Regions from separate parts of the Isoptericola haloaureus genome, predicted to be linked through region 2. Evidence: riboswitches for the same ligand, from Rfam matches in the RefSeq annotation. Region 2 holds a riboswitch; the other holds the start of a gene.
The links. Region 2 has a riboswitch for thiamine pyrophosphate ahead of V5O49_RS06590 (thiamine ABC transporter substrate-binding protein). Riboswitches for the same ligand answer to the same signal wherever they lie in the genome.

Region 1: another riboswitch for thiamine pyrophosphate. It lies ahead of thiO (glycine oxidase ThiO); the one in region 2 lies ahead of V5O49_RS06590 (thiamine ABC transporter substrate-binding protein).

Annotation. Positions count from the first base shown of each region.
Region 1 is NZ_JBAGLP010000118.1:403,597-411,257, reverse strand. Features, by position in the region: gene V5O49_RS12000 (ABC transporter ATP-binding protein) at 1-156, opposite strand, end outside; gene V5O49_RS11995 (DUF3817 domain-containing protein) at 222-617, shown strand; gene V5O49_RS11990 (ThiF family adenylyltransferase) at 614-1,873, shown strand; gene V5O49_RS11985 (thiazole synthase) at 1,881-2,711, opposite strand; gene thiS (sulfur carrier protein ThiS) at 2,721-3,011, opposite strand; gene thiO (glycine oxidase ThiO) at 3,008-4,264, opposite strand; TPP riboswitch at 4,253-4,354, opposite strand; gene thiE (thiamine phosphate synthase) at 4,393-5,040, shown strand; gene guaA (glutamine-hydrolyzing GMP synthase) at 5,087-6,706, shown strand; gene V5O49_RS11960 (trimeric intracellular cation channel family protein) at 6,703-7,392, shown strand; gene V5O49_RS11955 (aromatic ring-opening dioxygenase LigA) at 7,506-7,661, shown strand, end outside.
Region 2 is NZ_JBAGLP010000116.1:245,253-252,913, reverse strand. Features, by position in the region: rRNA gene V5O49_RS06610 (23S ribosomal RNA) at 140-3,252, shown strand; rRNA gene rrf (5S ribosomal RNA) at 3,377-3,493, shown strand; gene V5O49_RS06600 (PAS domain-containing protein) at 3,834-4,499, shown strand; gene V5O49_RS06595 (DUF4235 domain-containing protein) at 4,560-4,844, opposite strand; TPP riboswitch at 4,954-5,057, shown strand; gene V5O49_RS06590 (thiamine ABC transporter substrate-binding protein) at 5,114-6,217, shown strand; gene V5O49_RS06585 (ABC transporter permease) at 6,214-7,661, shown strand, end outside.

The DNA of each region.
Region 1 (7,661 bases), on a different contig from region 2:
CAGCAGCGGCGCGGACGCGGCGCCCAGGAGGGAGACGGTGCCCGCGGTGACGGCCTTGACGAGCACGTCGCGCTGACGCCACGCCTGCCAGGTGAGCAGGCGCGCCGCGGAGGACAGCGGAGGCGTGCCCGGGTCGGGCAGGGGAAGGGGGCGCACGGTCGACCAGGGTAAGCGTCGCCGAGGACGTCCGGCACCGGTTTTTCCGCGCCTATCCTGGTGCCGTGAGCACCGAGCAGAACGCCCCGACCGCGACGACCGAGCAGGCCGCGACCGCTATCCGCAAGGCGCGCGGCGCCCTGGCCCGCTACCGGGTGCTGGCGATCATCACCGGTGTGATGTTGCTCGTGCTCTGCGTCGAGATGGTCTTCAAGTACCTCGTGCCGGTGCAGGCCGTCATCGACTACATGGGCTGGGTCCCGTTCGCGCACGGGTGGATCTACGTCGTCTACCTGGTCACGGTGCTCGACCTGTGGGCCAAGATGCGCTGGGGCTTCGGCCGGCTGACCACGATGGTGTTCGCGGGCGTCGTCCCGGTGATGTCGTTCGTCCTGGAGAAGCGGGTGCACGCCGACGCCGACGCCAAGCTCGCGGCGCTCGCGCAGCGGTACGGGGCGTGACGGTGCACGACGGCGGCACGGAGGGCACCCCCGGGCGCCTCGCCCCGCTCGTCGAGCCGACCCGCGAGCTCACCGGCGCCGAGCTGGACCGGTACGCCCGGCACCTGGCGCTGCCCGGCATCGGCCCGGACGGCCAGCGGCGGCTCGCGGCCGCGCGCGTGCTGGTCGTCGGCGCCGGCGGGCTCGGCAGCCCGGCGCTGCTCTATCTCGCCGCGGCGGGCGTGGGCACGATCGGGATCGTCGACGACGACGCCGTGGACGTCACCAACCTGCAGCGTCAGGTCCTGCACGGCCAGTCCGACCTGGGCCGGTCCAAGACCGTCTCGGCACGGGCGACGGTCGCGGAGGTCAACCCGCACGTCGAGGTGGTGGAGCACGTGCTGCGCCTCGCCCCGGACAACGTCCTGGACGTGCTGCGGGGGTACGACGTCGTGCTCGACGGCGCCGACAACTTCCCGACCCGCTACCTGGTCTCCGACGCGGCCGAGATCCTCGGCGTCCCGGTGGTGTGGGGGTCCATCGACCGGTTCGACGGCCAGGTCAGCGTCTTCTGGGGCGCCCCGCGGTACGTGACGGCCGACGGCGCCCGGAGCGTTCGCCGAGGCGTCACCTACCGGGACGTCTTCCCGGTGCCGCCGCCGCCCGGCGTCGTGCCGGACTGCGCCACCGGCGGCGTGCTCGGTGCGATGTGCGGCACCGTCGGCTCGGCGATGGCCACCGAGACCGTCAAGCTGGTCACCGGCGTCGGGGAGCCGCTGCACGGCCGCCTGGCCGTGCACGACGCACTCGCCGCCGACTGGCGCGAGCTCGTCGTCCGCCCGGACCCCGGCCGGGAGCCGGTCACCGAGCTGCTGGCCGGCGACGACGCCTACGCCGCGTTCTGCGGACTGGCCCCGGCCGTCCCGGGACCCGGCCGCACGGCGGTCCCGGGCGACCTGGAGGTCAGCGCCGCCGACGCCCGCACCCTGCTCGCGGCCGACCGGCCCGCGGTCCTGGTGGACGTGCGCGAGGAGTGGGAGGCGCGGGTCCGCCCCGTGGACGGCGCCCGGCTCGTGCCCAGCGGGACGTTCCTGGGCACGGCCGCCGGCAGGCCCGACGACGTCGCGCGCGGCGCCCTGGACGCCCTGCCCACCGACCGGCCGGTGCTGCTGGTGTGCGCGGCCGGCCCCCGGTCGACCCGGGTCGCGCGGGTGGCCCGGGCGGAGGGCGTCGACGCGCGCTCCGTCGTCGGCGGGGTGCCGGCGCTGCTCGGCTGAGCCGCCGCTACAGCGACAGGTCCAGCCGGCCCTCCGCCGGTGAGCTGGCCAGCGCACCCTCGCGCCGCGGGATGCGGCCGGCGCCCGCCGCGAGCCGCCCCGCCTCGGTGGCGAGCCGCATCGCGCGGGCCATGCGCACCGGGTCCTCGGCCCGGGTGACGGCGGTGGCGAGGAGCACGCCGGCGCAGCCGAGCTCCATCGCCAGCGCGGCGTCCGAGGCGGTGCCGATGCCGGCGTCGAGGATCACCGGTACGTGCGCGGCATCGGCGATCGCCTCGATGTTGCGCGGGTTGAGGATGCCCAACCCGGACCCGATCGGCGCGCCGAGAGGCATCACGGCTGCGCAGCCGACGTCCTCCAGGCGACGCGCCAGGATCGGGTCGTCGTTCGTGTAGGGCAGGACGACGAACCCGTCGCGGACGAGCTCCTCGGCGGCCTCGACGAGCCCGACCGGATCCGGGAGGAGCGTGACGTCGTCGGCGATCACCTCGAGCTTGACCCAGCTCGTGCCGCAGGCCTCCCGGGCGAGCTGCGCGGTGAGCACCGCCTCGCGCACCGAGAAGCAGCCGGCCGTGTTCGGCAGGGCGCGGATGCCGAGGCGCTCGAGCAGACCCCAGATCCCGGCGTCCCGGGCCGCCTCGCCGCCGGCGCGCGGCGCGACGCGGCGCATGGCCACCGTCGTCAGGGCGGTGCCGGAGGCGACCAGGGCCTCCTCCAGCGTCAGCAGGTTGGCGGCCCCGCCCGTCCCCATCACCAGCGGGGACGCGATCTCGGTCCCGGCGACGACGAGCGGGGCGCCGACGTCCGTGCGCAGGTCGGTCGTTCCGGTCGTGGTCATGGCTCCTCCTCAGCCGCCCTGGACGGCGGTCACGATCTCGACGCGGTCCCCGGCGCGGACGACGGCGGTCCGCCACGTGCCGTGCGGCACGACGACGTCGTCGACGGCGACGGCGACCCCGCGGGCCACCCCGTCGACGACGTGCCCGGGCACGAGGCGGGTCACCAGCTCGGTGACGGGCAGCTCGCCCGTCGGGCCGAGGTCGTACGGTTCGCCGTTCACCCGGGCGGTGCCCGCGGGGGCGGGGGGACCCGGCGCGGCACGGGCGGCGGGGTCGACGTGCTGGTGCGCGGGGTTCATCGGGGGGCTCCGTCGGGGGTGCGGGGGTCGGGTGCGCGGGGCGGGAACCGGCGGGGGTCCGTCGCCCGCAGGGCGGCGAGCACGGCCGGTGGGTCCGTCGTGGCGACGTCGACGGCGAACCAGGAGCGGGTCAGCCCGGCCACGACGACCTCCGCGGTCAGCGGCGCGAGCAGGATGCCGTTGCGGTAGTGGCCGGTGGCCAGGTGCAGTCCGGGCACGTGCGTCGCGCCCACCAGGGGCAGGTTGTCCGGCGTGGACGGCCGGGCCCGCGGGGTGGCCTCGACCAGCGCGGCCTCGTCGATCGCGGGCAGCAGGGCGCGCGCGTCGCGCAGGAGGGCGAACACACCGCCGGCGGGTGCGCGACGGTCGTCGGGGTTCTCCTCGGAGGTCGCGCCGATCACCAGCTCGCAGTGCCCGGCCCACGGCCCCTCGGTCGCGGGCTCGCGTCCCACGACGTACACGGGCCGCCCCTGGACCAGGCCGCGGACGACGTGGCGCGGCGCCAGCTCGGGGTCCGCCTGCAGCCGCAGCGTGAGGCCCTTGACCGGCCGCACGGGGACCGCCACGCCGGGCACCTCCGCCAGCAGCGGGGCGGACGCCCACCCGGCGGCGACGACGGTCGAGCCGGCGCGGTGCCGGTCGCCGGTGTCGTCGACGGCCCCGACGACCCGGCCGTCCTGCTGCTCGAGCCGGACCGCGGCGCGCGGCACGACGGCGCCGCGGGAGTGGGCGGCCACGACGCGCCAGAGCGCGGCGTGCACGGCCCGGGGGTCGACGGCGTGGTCGCCGGGGACCCAGGCGGCTCCGCGCACGCGCTGGCCGAGCAGCGGTTCGCGCCGGCGCGCCTCGGCGATCGTCAGCTCCTCCGAGGCCACCCCGTGCCGGCCGTGCAGGGCCAGGACCCGGCGCAGCAGGGCGACGTCGGTCTCGTCGTAGCCGAGCGTCAGCGTCCCGGACTCGCGCAGCCCCACGCCCCGGCCCGCGGCGGCCTCCAGGTCGGCGGCGAACGGGAGCCAGCGTGCGGCCCCGGCCAGGTGCAGGTGCAGCGCGGCGTCCTCGGTGAACTCGGCCTCGGTGGCCGGGGCGAGCATGCCCGCGGCGGCGTGCGTGGACCCGTCGCCGGGGTCCGGGTCCAGGACGGTGACGCTCAGGCCGGCCTCGAGGGCCCGCCAGGCCACGGCCAGGCCGATGATGCCGCCGCCGACCACGACGAGGTCGCGGACGCCGTGCGGCGCCGACGAGTGACGGTCCACGGTGCTCCCTTCGCTGGCATGATCCAGATCAGGTTCGACGGTCGGCGCCGTGCGCCCTCTCAGCCCCTGCGGGCTCCCGTGCTCCGGTCACCCTACTCGCCCGTCGACCGTCCCTAGACTCGCTCACGATGACGACTCCCGCTCCTCGCAGCCGCCTCGCCGACGCCCGCCTCTACCTGTGCACCGACGCCCGCGAGGACCGCGGCGACCTGGAGGACTTCCTGCACGCCGCGCTGAGCGGCGGCGTCGACGCGGTCCAGCTGCGCGACAAGTCCCTCGACGTCGCCCGCGAGCTCGAGCTCCAGGCCCTGGTGGCGCGGGTCGCCGCCGAGCACGGCGCGCTGCGGGCGGTCAACGACCGTGCCGACGTGGCCCGGCTCACCGACGCTCCCGCGGTGCACATGGGCCAGGGCGACCTGCCGGTGCCGGCCGTGCGCTCCCTGCTCGGTCCGGGGCCGGTCCTGGGGCGGTCCACGCACTCGGCGGCGCAGGCGGCCGCCGCGGAGGCCGACCCCGACGTCGACTACTTCTGCGTCGGACCCCTGTGGACGACCCCGACCAAGCCCGGTCGGGCCGCCGTCGGGCTCGGCCTGCTGCGCGAGGTGGCCGCCACCGCGCCGACCACGCCGTGGTTCGCCATCGGGGGCATCGACGCCGACCGACTCGACGCCGTCCTCGAGGCCGGGGCGCGGCGGGTCGTGGTCGTGCGGGCGATCACCGGCGCCCCCGACCCCGAGCGGGCCGCCCGCGAGCTGCGCGAGCGGCTCGGGGCGTGACGGGTCGTGGCGGCAGCGGGCACGTGCCGGCGGATAGGATGAGGCGGTGACGTCTCCCGCCACCGCTCCCGCCACCGCATCCGCCCAGGCCGCGCCCCGCCCGGTCCTGGTCGTCGACTTCGGCGCCCAGTACGCCCAGCTCATCGCGCGCCGCGTGCGCGAGGCCAACGTCTACTCCGAGATCGTGCCGCACACGTGGACGCCGGAGCAGATGCTCGCCCGCGACCCCGCCGCGATCATCCTCTCGGGCGGCCCGTCCTCCGTGTACGCCACGGGGGCGCCGTTCGTCGACGCCGAGCTGTTCGACGCCGGGGTGCCCGTGCTGGGCATCTGCTACGGCTTCCAGGCCATGGCGCAGGCGCTCGGCGGCACGGTCGCCCAGACCGGTACCCGCGAGTACGGCGGCACCGAGGTGGAGGTGTGCGAGGCCGGGATGCTGCTCGCCGACACCCCCGTCACCCAGACCACGTGGATGAGCCACGGCGACTCCGTGCACGCGGCGCCCGAGGGCTTCGAGGTGCTCGCGACGTCGTCCGGGTCGCCGGTCGCCGCCTTCGAGGACCGCCGGCGCCGCCTGTACGGCGTGCAGTGGCACCCCGAGGTCAAGCACTCGGCCCACGGGCAGACGGTGCTGGAGCACTTCCTCTACGAGGGCGCGGGCCTGGCACCTGACTGGACGCCCGACAACGTCATCGCCGACCAGGTCGCCGCGATCCGCGCGCAGGTGGGCGACGCCCGGGTCATCTGCGGTCTGTCCGGCGGCGTGGACTCCTCGGTCGCCGCCGCGCTGGTGCAGCGCGCGGTGGGGGACCAGCTCACCTGCGTGTTCGTCGACCACGGCCTCCTGCGCGAGGGCGAGGTGGAGCAGGTCGAGCGCGACTTCGTGGCCGCGACGGGCGTCAACCTGGTGGTGCGCGACGAGCGCAAGCGCTTCCTGGAGGCCCTGGAGGGCCACAGCGACCCGGAGACGAAGCGCAAGATCATCGGCCGCGAGTTCATCCGCGTCTTCGAGGACGCCGCCCGCGACATCGTCGCCGAGGGGCACGAGCACGCCGTGCACGGCGAGGGTTCCGAGGTGCGGTTCCTCGTGCAGGGCACCCTCTACCCCGACGTGGTCGAGTCGGGCGGCGGTGAGGGCGCGGCCAACATCAAGAGCCACCACAACGTGGGCGGCCTGCCCGACGACCTGCAGTTCGACCTGGTCGAGCCGCTGCGCACCCTGTTCAAGGACGAGGTGCGGGCCGTCGGCCGCGAGCTCGGCGTCCCGGAGCCGATCGTCGCCCGGCAGCCTTTCCCGGGGCCCGGCCTGGGCATCCGCATCATCGGCGAGGTGACGGCCGAGCGGCTCGAGATCCTGCGCCGGGCCGACGCCGTCGCCCGCGAGGAGCTGACGAAGGCCGGGCTCGACGGCGAGATCTGGCAGTGCCCGGTGGTGCTGCTGGCCGACGTGCGCTCGGTGGGCGTCCAGGGTGACGGCCGGACCTACGGGCACCCGGTCGTGCTGCGTCCCGTCTCCAGCGAGGACGCCATGACGGCCGACTGGACGCGCATGCCGTACGACGTGCTGTCGACGATCTCCACGCGCATCACCAACGAGGTCAGCGAGGTGAACCGGGTGGTCCTCGACGTGACGAGCAAGCCCCCGGGCACCATCGAGTGGGAGTGACCGGGCAGCTCGCGACGGCCGTCCTGACCGAGTCCGACACGGTCGCCGCGACGCTGGGCGTCGTGCAGCGCGTGCTGGAGTACCTCGGCACCGTCGCCTTCGCGATCTCCGGTGCCTTCGCCGCCGGCCGCAAGCAGATGGACCTCGTCGGCGTCGTCGCGCTCGGTGCGACCGTGGCGGTGGGTGGCGGCACCCTGCGGGACCTCCTGCTCGGCGAGACGCCCGTCTTCTGGGTCACCGAGCCGACGTTCCTGCTCGTCGGCGCGGCGACGGCCCTGCTGGTGGTGCCGCTGGCGCGCACCCGGACGCTCGACGTGCTGCGACGGCTGCAGGTCATCGAGGTCTCCGACGCCGCCGGCATGGCCCTGTTCGTCGTCATCGGCACGAACGTGGCGCTGTCCGCCGGGGCGAGCGCGGTCTCGGCGGCGGTCGTCGGCGTGGTGGCCGGCGTCGGCGGTGGCGTGTTCCGCGACGTGCTGGCCAACGAGCTGCCCGAGGTGCTGAGCAACGCCCAGTTCTACGCCACCGCGGCGCTGCTCGGCGCGGCGGTGCACCTGGGTCTGCTGGAGCTCGACGTCGACCCGGCGGTCGTGTTCTGGGTGCCGATCGCGGTGATCCTCACCGTGCGCCTGCTGGCGGTCCGTCTCGGCTGGGGCATGCCCACGTTCACCGTCGCGGGTGAATGACCGGCCGATCAGCCGTGTGACCTAGGGTTTCGCCGCGACGCGCGCGGGTCGGTCGCGGTACGTTGACGAGCAGGGGCATCAACCATCGCACGAGTGCAACGAGAGGCAGTCTCATGTCCAGCTCTGTCACCGTCCGACCCGCCAAGGGTGTCCGCGGCATCGGGATCGTGTCCATCGTCGCCGGCATCATCATGATCATCGCCGGCGTCGTCGTCTGGTTCATCGTCTCGTCGACCCTGTCCGACGAGCAGATCACCGTCTCGGAGGAC
Region 2 (7,661 bases):
GCATCGTGGGCCGGCGGGTTCGTCCGTTGCTTGAGAACTGCACAGTGGACGCGAGCATCCCAGATGTTCAAGTACATCCCCATCGTCGTTGACGGTGCGGGGTGTGTTTTCTTGGATTTCTGTAGCAATTTTGTAGTGTGTCGAAGTTTTGAAGGGCACATGGTGGATGCCTTGGCACTAGGAGCCGAAGAAGGACGTTGTAGCCTGCGATAAGCCTCGGGGAGCTGGCAAACGAGCTGTGATCCGAGGGTGTCCGAATGGGGGAACCCGGCCGCAGTCATGTGCGGTCACCGACGCCTGAATGTATAGGGCGCCTGGAGGGAACGCCGGGAAGTGAAACATCTCAGTACCGGCAGGAAGAGATATTCCGTGAGTAGTGGCGAGCGAAAGCGGATGAGGCCAAACCGTATGCGTGTCAAGCTGTCAGGCGTTGCGTGTGCGGGGTTGTGGGACCTTCTAGGAGTCTCTGACAGGACTCCGGCCAGTAAGAAAGTCGTGTGATAGTCGAACCGCATTGAAAGGCGGACCGTAGAGGGTGTGAGTCCCGTAGACGAAATCGCGCGGCCTGGTGGAGGGGATCCCAAGTAGCACGGGGCCCGTGAAATCTCGTGTGAATCTGGCAAGACCACTTGCTAAGCCTAAATACTACCTAGTGACCGATAGCGGATCAGTACCGTGAGGGAACGGTGAAAAGTACCCCGGGAGGGGAGTGAAATAGTACCTGAAACCGTGTGCCTACAAGCCGTCGGAGCCTCCTTGGTGGGGGTGACGGCGTGCCTTTTGAAGAATGAGCCTGCGAGTTAGTGCTCGGTGGCGAGGTTAACCCGTGTGGGGAAGCCGTAGCGAAAGCGAGTCCGAACAGGGCGATTCAGTCGCCGGGTCTAGACCCGAAGCGAAGTGATCTAGCCATGGGCAGGTTGAAGCGCCGGTAAGACGGCGTGGAGGACCGAACCCACTTAGGTTGAAAACTGAGGGGATGACCTGTGGTTAGGGGTGAAAGGCCAATCAAACTTCGTGATAGCTGGTTCTCCCCGAAATGCATTTAGGTGCAGCGTCACGCGTTCCTTGCCGGAGGTAGAGCTACTGGATGGCCGATGGGCCCTACCAGGTTACTGACGTCAACCAAACTCCGAATGCCGGCAAGCCAGAGCGTGGCAGTGAGACTGCGGGGGATAAGCTTCGTAGTCGAGAGGGAAACAGCCCAGACCACCGGCTAAGGCCCCTAAGCGTGTGCTCAGTGGGAAAGGATGTGGAGTTGCCCAGACAACCAGGAGGTTGGCTTAGAAGCAGCCACCCTTGAAAGAGTGCGTAATAGCTCACTGGTCAAGTGATTCCGCGCCGACAATGTAGCGGGGCTCAAGTACACCGCCGAAGCCGTGGCGCTCACACAAGCCCAGCAGCGACTCAGGTCGCTGTTCAGGTGTGTGGGCGGGTAGGGGAGCGTCGTGTGGGCGGTGAAGCCGCGGAGTGATCCAGCGGTGGAGACCACACGAGTGAGAATGCAGGCATGAGTAGCGAAAGACGGGTGAGAAACCCGTCCGCCGAATGACCAAGGGTTCCAGGGCCAGGTTAATCCGCCCTGGGTAAGTCGGGACCTAAGGCGAGGCCGACAGGCGTAGTCGATGGACAAGGAGTTGATATTCTCCTACCGGCGAAGAACCGCCCATACCGAATCCGGTGATGCTAACCACCCCGAACCACCACCGACGTCCTTCGGGACGTCACCGGTGTCTAGGCGTGGGACCCGAACCGGTACTAGGTAAGCGTGTTAACAGGGGTGACGCAGGAAGGTAGCCCGGCGTGGCGATGGTTGACCACGTCCAAGGCCGTAGCCCGTCTCGTAGGCAAATCCGCGAGACACCAGGGTGAGAGTCGACGGTGACCGCGTATGCGGGAAACGGGTGATCCTCAGCTGCCAAGAAAAGCCTCGACGCGAGGTTCTAGCCGCCCGTACCCCAAACCGACTCAGGTGGTCAGGTAGAGAATACTAAGGCGATCGAGAGAATCGTGGTTAAGGAACTCGGCAAAATGCCCCCGTAACTTCGGGAGAAGGGGGGCCTGATCCGTGAACCCACTTGCTGGGGGTAGCGGTGAGGGCCGCAGAGACCAGGGAGAAGCGACTGTTTACTAAAAACACAGGTCCGTGCGAAGTCGCAAGACGATGTATACGGACTGACGCCTGCCCGGTGCTGGAAGGTTAAGAGGACGGGTCAGCTTCGGCGAAGCCCAGAATTTAAGCCCCAGTAAACGGCGGTGGTAACTATAACCATCCTAAGGTAGCGAAATTCCTTGTCGGGTAAGTTCCGACCTGCACGAATGGCGTAACGACTTCTCCGCTGTCTCGACCACGAACTCGGCGAAATTGCACTACGAGTAAAGATGCTCGTTACGCGCAGCAGGACGGAAAGACCCCGGGACCTTTACTACAGCTTGGTATTGGTGTTCGGTGCGGTTTGTGTAGGATAGGTGGGAGACTATGAAACCGGCGCGCCAGCGCCGGTGGAGTCGCCGTTGAAATACCACTCTGACCGCATCGACCATCTAACCTCGGTCCGTGATCCGGACCAGGGACAGTGCCTGGTGGGTAGTTTAACTGGGGCGGTTGCCTCCCAAAAAGTAACGGAGGCGCTCAAAGGTTCCCTCAGCCTGGTTGGCAATCAGGTGTCGAGTGCAAGTGCACAAGGGAGCTTGACTGTGAGACCGACAGGTCGAGCAGGGACGAAAGTCGGAACTAGTGATCCGGCGGTGGCTCGTGGAAGCGCCGTCGCTCAACGGATAAAAGGTACCCCGGGGATAACAGGCTGATCTTCCCCAAGAGTCCATATCGACGGGATGGTTTGGCACCTCGATGTCGGCTCGTCGCATCCTGGGGCTGGAGTAGGTCCCAAGGGTTGGGCTGTTCGCCCATTAAAGCGGCACGCGAGCTGGGTTTAGAACGTCGTGAGACAGTTCGGTCCCTATCCGCTGCGCGCGCAGGAAACTTGAGAAGGGCTGTCCCTAGTACGAGAGGACCGGGACGGACGAACCTCTGGTATGCCAGTTGTTCCGCCAGGAGCACCGCTGGTTCGCTACGTTCGGGAGGGATAACCGCTGAAAGCATCTAAGCGGGAAGCCTGCTTCAAGATGAGGTTTCCAACAGGCTAGACCTGTGAAGGCACCCAGCTAGACCACTGGGTAGATAGGCCGGAAGTGGAAGACAGGACCAACGACTGTCGCAGCTGACCGGTACTAATCAGCCGACAACTTCAACACACCTACACTGCTTGCTCCGCGTCCACTGTGCGGTTCCCGAGAAACGGGCACCACCCCCACCCCCCCCGCCACCCTGCGTGGCAGCCGGGGCAAATACGTGGGGGACCCGACAACTCGATACTGTTACGGCGGTCACAGCGAAGGGGAAACGCCCGGTCCCATACCGAACCCGGAAGCTCAGCCCTTCAGCGCCGATGGTACTGCCCTGGAGACGGGGTGGGAGAGTAGGACGCCGCCGGACACCCTTCACAGCAGGCCCCCAACCCCTCACGGGTTGGGGGCCTGACTGCTATCCCCCCAACCCCGCGCCCACCCGGCCGAACCCGCGCCGACCCTGCGCCGGCCTGACACCGCCGTCGTCACCGCCGACGATTGGGTCGGGCACATCGTGGACCGCGGGTGAACCTGCGGGTGAACCTGCGCGTGCGGACATCTGCCCAGGTGGCGGTCGTCACTCGTCGGAGTACGGTGGCCCCACCGGCCCCGGTCCGGCCCGGGGACAGTCGGGAGGAGATCCGATGAGCTCGCCGTCGTCGTCGAGGACCATGAGGGGCTCTGCGCTCTCGAGCGTCACCGACGCCTTGTCCACCGGTACCCAGCTCGTCGTGGGCCGCTATCGGATCGACGCACCCTCGGGTGCGGTCTGGTGGTCGGACGAGGTCTATCGCATGTACGGCTGCGAACCCGGTGACATCACGCCGACGGTCGATCTCATCCGCGCGCGGACCCATCCGGACGACCGGGCCCGCGTCTCCCGCACCGCCATCGTCTCCCTGCGCGCCGGTCGCCCGTTCAGCAGTGCGCACCGCATCATCGACCCGCACGGCAAGGCGCGCACCGTCGTCGTCACGGGTCGCGGGCAGGTCGCCGACGACGGCACGATCGCGCAGGTGGGCGGCTACGTCCTCGACGTGAGCCCGGTCGCCCGCGAGACCCTGGAGCGCGAGACGCACCGCGCCGTCGGGCGGGCCATGGTCTCGGCCGCCGCCGTCGAGCAGGTCAAGGGGTCGTTGATGGTCGTGCGGGGCGTCGACGAGGCGGCGGCCGCCGAGCAGATCAGCGAGGTCGCGGCACGCGCCGGGATTCCGGTACAGGCGGCGGCAGCACAGGTCGTCACCGCGCTCCGGTCCGCGACCGGCGAGCCCGACGACCGTCTGCGGACCGCCCTGGAGTCCGTGCACAGCGTGGACCGGCCGCACGGGCACGAGGCCCAGCTGGCGCGCCGGCGCCAGAGCAGCTCGCGCTGACCGCACGCCGGACGGCGCGAGCCGCCGGTCCCGGGCCGGTCGCGTCCGGCGTCGACCGCGTCAGACCGTCGAGACCTGGTGCGCGCGCCGGTCGACGGCCTTGGCGACACCCTGGCGGGCGAGCCGCCGCGCGAGCACCGCGGCACCACCGGTGACGGCGGCGAACGTGATGGCCTGGAGGATCGGGATGTCGTCCGCGTCCAGGTCGATGGGCGCGTCCTTGCCCGTGGACTTCTCCCAGATCGTCTTGATGAGCTTCTGGGCCACCCAACCGGCAGCGAGCGTCGCCGCCATCGTCCCGACCTTGACGGCCAGCGTCGGCTCGGTGCTCTCGGACTGCTCCACGGGTCCTCCTGTCGATCGGTGCGCCGGGTGGTGCGTGACGGCCGTCTCACGGCGGGCGTCCGCACCACGAACGCCACCACCGTAGCGCGCTCACGGTGTGTAGGCTCGGAGGGAACGACAGGGGAGCGCCACCGGCGCTGAGAGTGCGGACCACCGCAGACCCTCGAACCTGATCCGGTTAGCACCGGTGGAGGAAGTCGGGCTTCTCGATCCCGTCGCATCGGACCCCCGATCGGCGGACCCCCTTCTCGCACGTCTGAGGAGGACAGATGAATCGTCGTACCCGTCGCACGCTGGCGACCACCGCCGTCGTCGCCCTGCTGCCCGCGCTGGCGGCCTGCACGGGCGAGGACACGCCGGGCGAGGCGCAGAGCTCGCCCACGACGTCCGCGAGCGAGAGCGGCACCCCGGAGCTGTCCGGCACCGTCACGCTCGTCACCCACGACTCCTTCGCCCTGAGCGAGGGCCTGCTGGAGTCCTTCGAGTCCGAGACGGGCCTCACGGTCGAGCAGGCCGCCGCGGGCGACGCCGGCACGCTGGTCAACCAGCTCGTGCTGACGGCCGACAGCCCGCTCGGCGACGTCGTCTACGGGGTCGACAACACGTTCGCCTCACGCGCCGTCGAGGCCGGCGTGTTCGAGCCGTACACCCCGGACGAGCTCGACCCGTCCGTGACCGACCTTGTCGACCCCGCGCTCGAGGGCCTCACCCCGATCGACAAGGGCGACGTCTGCCTCAACGTCGACACCACCTGGTTCGAGGACGAGGGGGTCGAGCCGCCGAGCACGCTCGAGGATCTCACCGACCCGGCCTACGAGGACCTCACGGTCGTGACGAACCCGGCGACCTCCTCGCCCGGGTTCGCGTTCCTGCTCGCTACCGTCGACGCCTTCGGCGAGGACGGCTGGGAGCAGTACTGGGCCGACCTCTCCGACAACGGCCTCAAGGTCACCGACGGCTGGTCGGACGCCTACTACGTCGACTTCTCCGGCGCCGGGGAGGGCGGTGAGCGGCCGATCGTGCTGTCGTACGCGACCTCGCCCGCGTTCACGGTCACCGAGGACGGCAGCGAGACCACGACGGCGGCGCTGCTGGACACCTGCTTCCGCCAGGTCGAGTACGCCGGCGTCCTGGCCGGGACCGACAACCCGGACGGCGCGCGCGCCCTGGTGGACTTCCTCTCCTCCGCCGAGGTGCAGGCCGACGTCCCGCCGAACATGTACATGTACCCGGCCGACGACAGCGTCGAGCTGCCGGCCGAGTGGGAGCAGTTCGCCCCGCTGGCCGAGGACCCGTTCGACGTCGCGCCGGCCGAGATCGATGCGCACCGCGACGAGTGGATCGAGCAGTGGACGGCGACGGTCATCGGGTGACGTCCCCCGCCAGCGGCGGGGCGTCCGTGCGGGCGCCCCGCCGTCGACCGGCCCCGGGGACCTGGCTGTGGTGGGCCCTCGCCGCAGGGCTGCCCCTGCTGTTCCTCGGGGTCTTCTTCGCGTGGCCCGTCGCGGCCCTGGTCGCCCAGGGCTTCTTCGCCGACGACGGCGGCACGCGGGTGCTCGACCTGTCCGGGTTCGGGGAGGTCCTGTCCCAGCCGCGCACGTGGCGCGTGGTGGGCCAGACGCTGGCGCAGGCGACCGTCGGCACCGCCCTGGCGGTCCTGCTCGGGCTGCCCGGCGCCTACGTGCTGTACCGGTGCCGGTTCCCCGGTCGGACGGTGGCCCGCGGGCTGGTGACCGTGCCGTTCGTGCTGCCGACCGTCGTCGTCGGCGTGGCCTTCCGTGCGCTCTTCGCCCCCGGGGGGACGTTCGGCTGGCTCGGCGTCGAGGAGTCGTTCGCCGGGGTCGTGATCGCCCTGGTCTTCTTCAACTACGCCGTCGTGGTGCGCACGGTCGGCGGGCTGTGGGAACGTCTCGACCCGCGTGCCGAGCAGGCGGCCCGCTCCCTCGGCGCCAGCCCGTGGCGGGCGTTCCGCACGGTGACGCTGCCCGCCCTCGGGCCTGCGATCGCGTCCGCGGCCGCCGTCGTGTTCCTGTTCTGCGCGACGGCGTTCGGCGTCGTCCTCGTCCTCGGCGGGATGCGCTACGGCACGATCGAGACGGAGATCTGGATCCGCACCACCCAGTTCCTCGACCTGCGCGCGGCCGCGGTGCTCAGCATCCTGCAGCTCGTCGTCGTCACCGGGGCGCTGCTGGTCAGCGCCCGCCTGCGGGCCCGGCGCGAACGCGCTCTGCACCTGAGCAGCGACCGCTCCGCCGCCCACCGGTTCTCCTGGCGCCGGGCGTCCGACGCCGTGCCGGCCCTGGCGACCCTCGTCGTGGTCGGCCTGCTGGTCGTGACTCCGCTGGCGGGTCTGGTGGCCCGCTCGCTGCGCGCCCCGGACGGCAGCTGGGGGCTGGACAACTACGTCGCGCTGGGGACGACGGGCGGCCGCAACGCGCTGTCGGTGACGGTGTGGGAGGCGACGGCGAACTCGCTGCGCACCGCCGCCCTCGCGGCCGTCGTCGCCGTAGTCGTCGGCGGGCTGGTCGCCCTCGTCGTCTCGCGCCGACCGCGATCGCTCGGGCTGCGCCGCGCCGTCGGGACGCTCGACGCCGTGTTCATGCTGCCGCTCGGCGTCTCGGCCGTGACGGTCGGCTTCGGGTTCCTCATCACCCTGGACCGCCCGCTCGGGTTCGACGTCGACCTGCGCACCTCCGGGCTGCTGGTGCCGATCGCCCAGGCCGTCGTGGCGATCCCGCTGGTGGTGCGCACCGTCCTGCCGGTGCTGCGGGCGATCGACCCCCGGCTGCGGGAGGTCGCCGCCACGCTGGGGGCCGC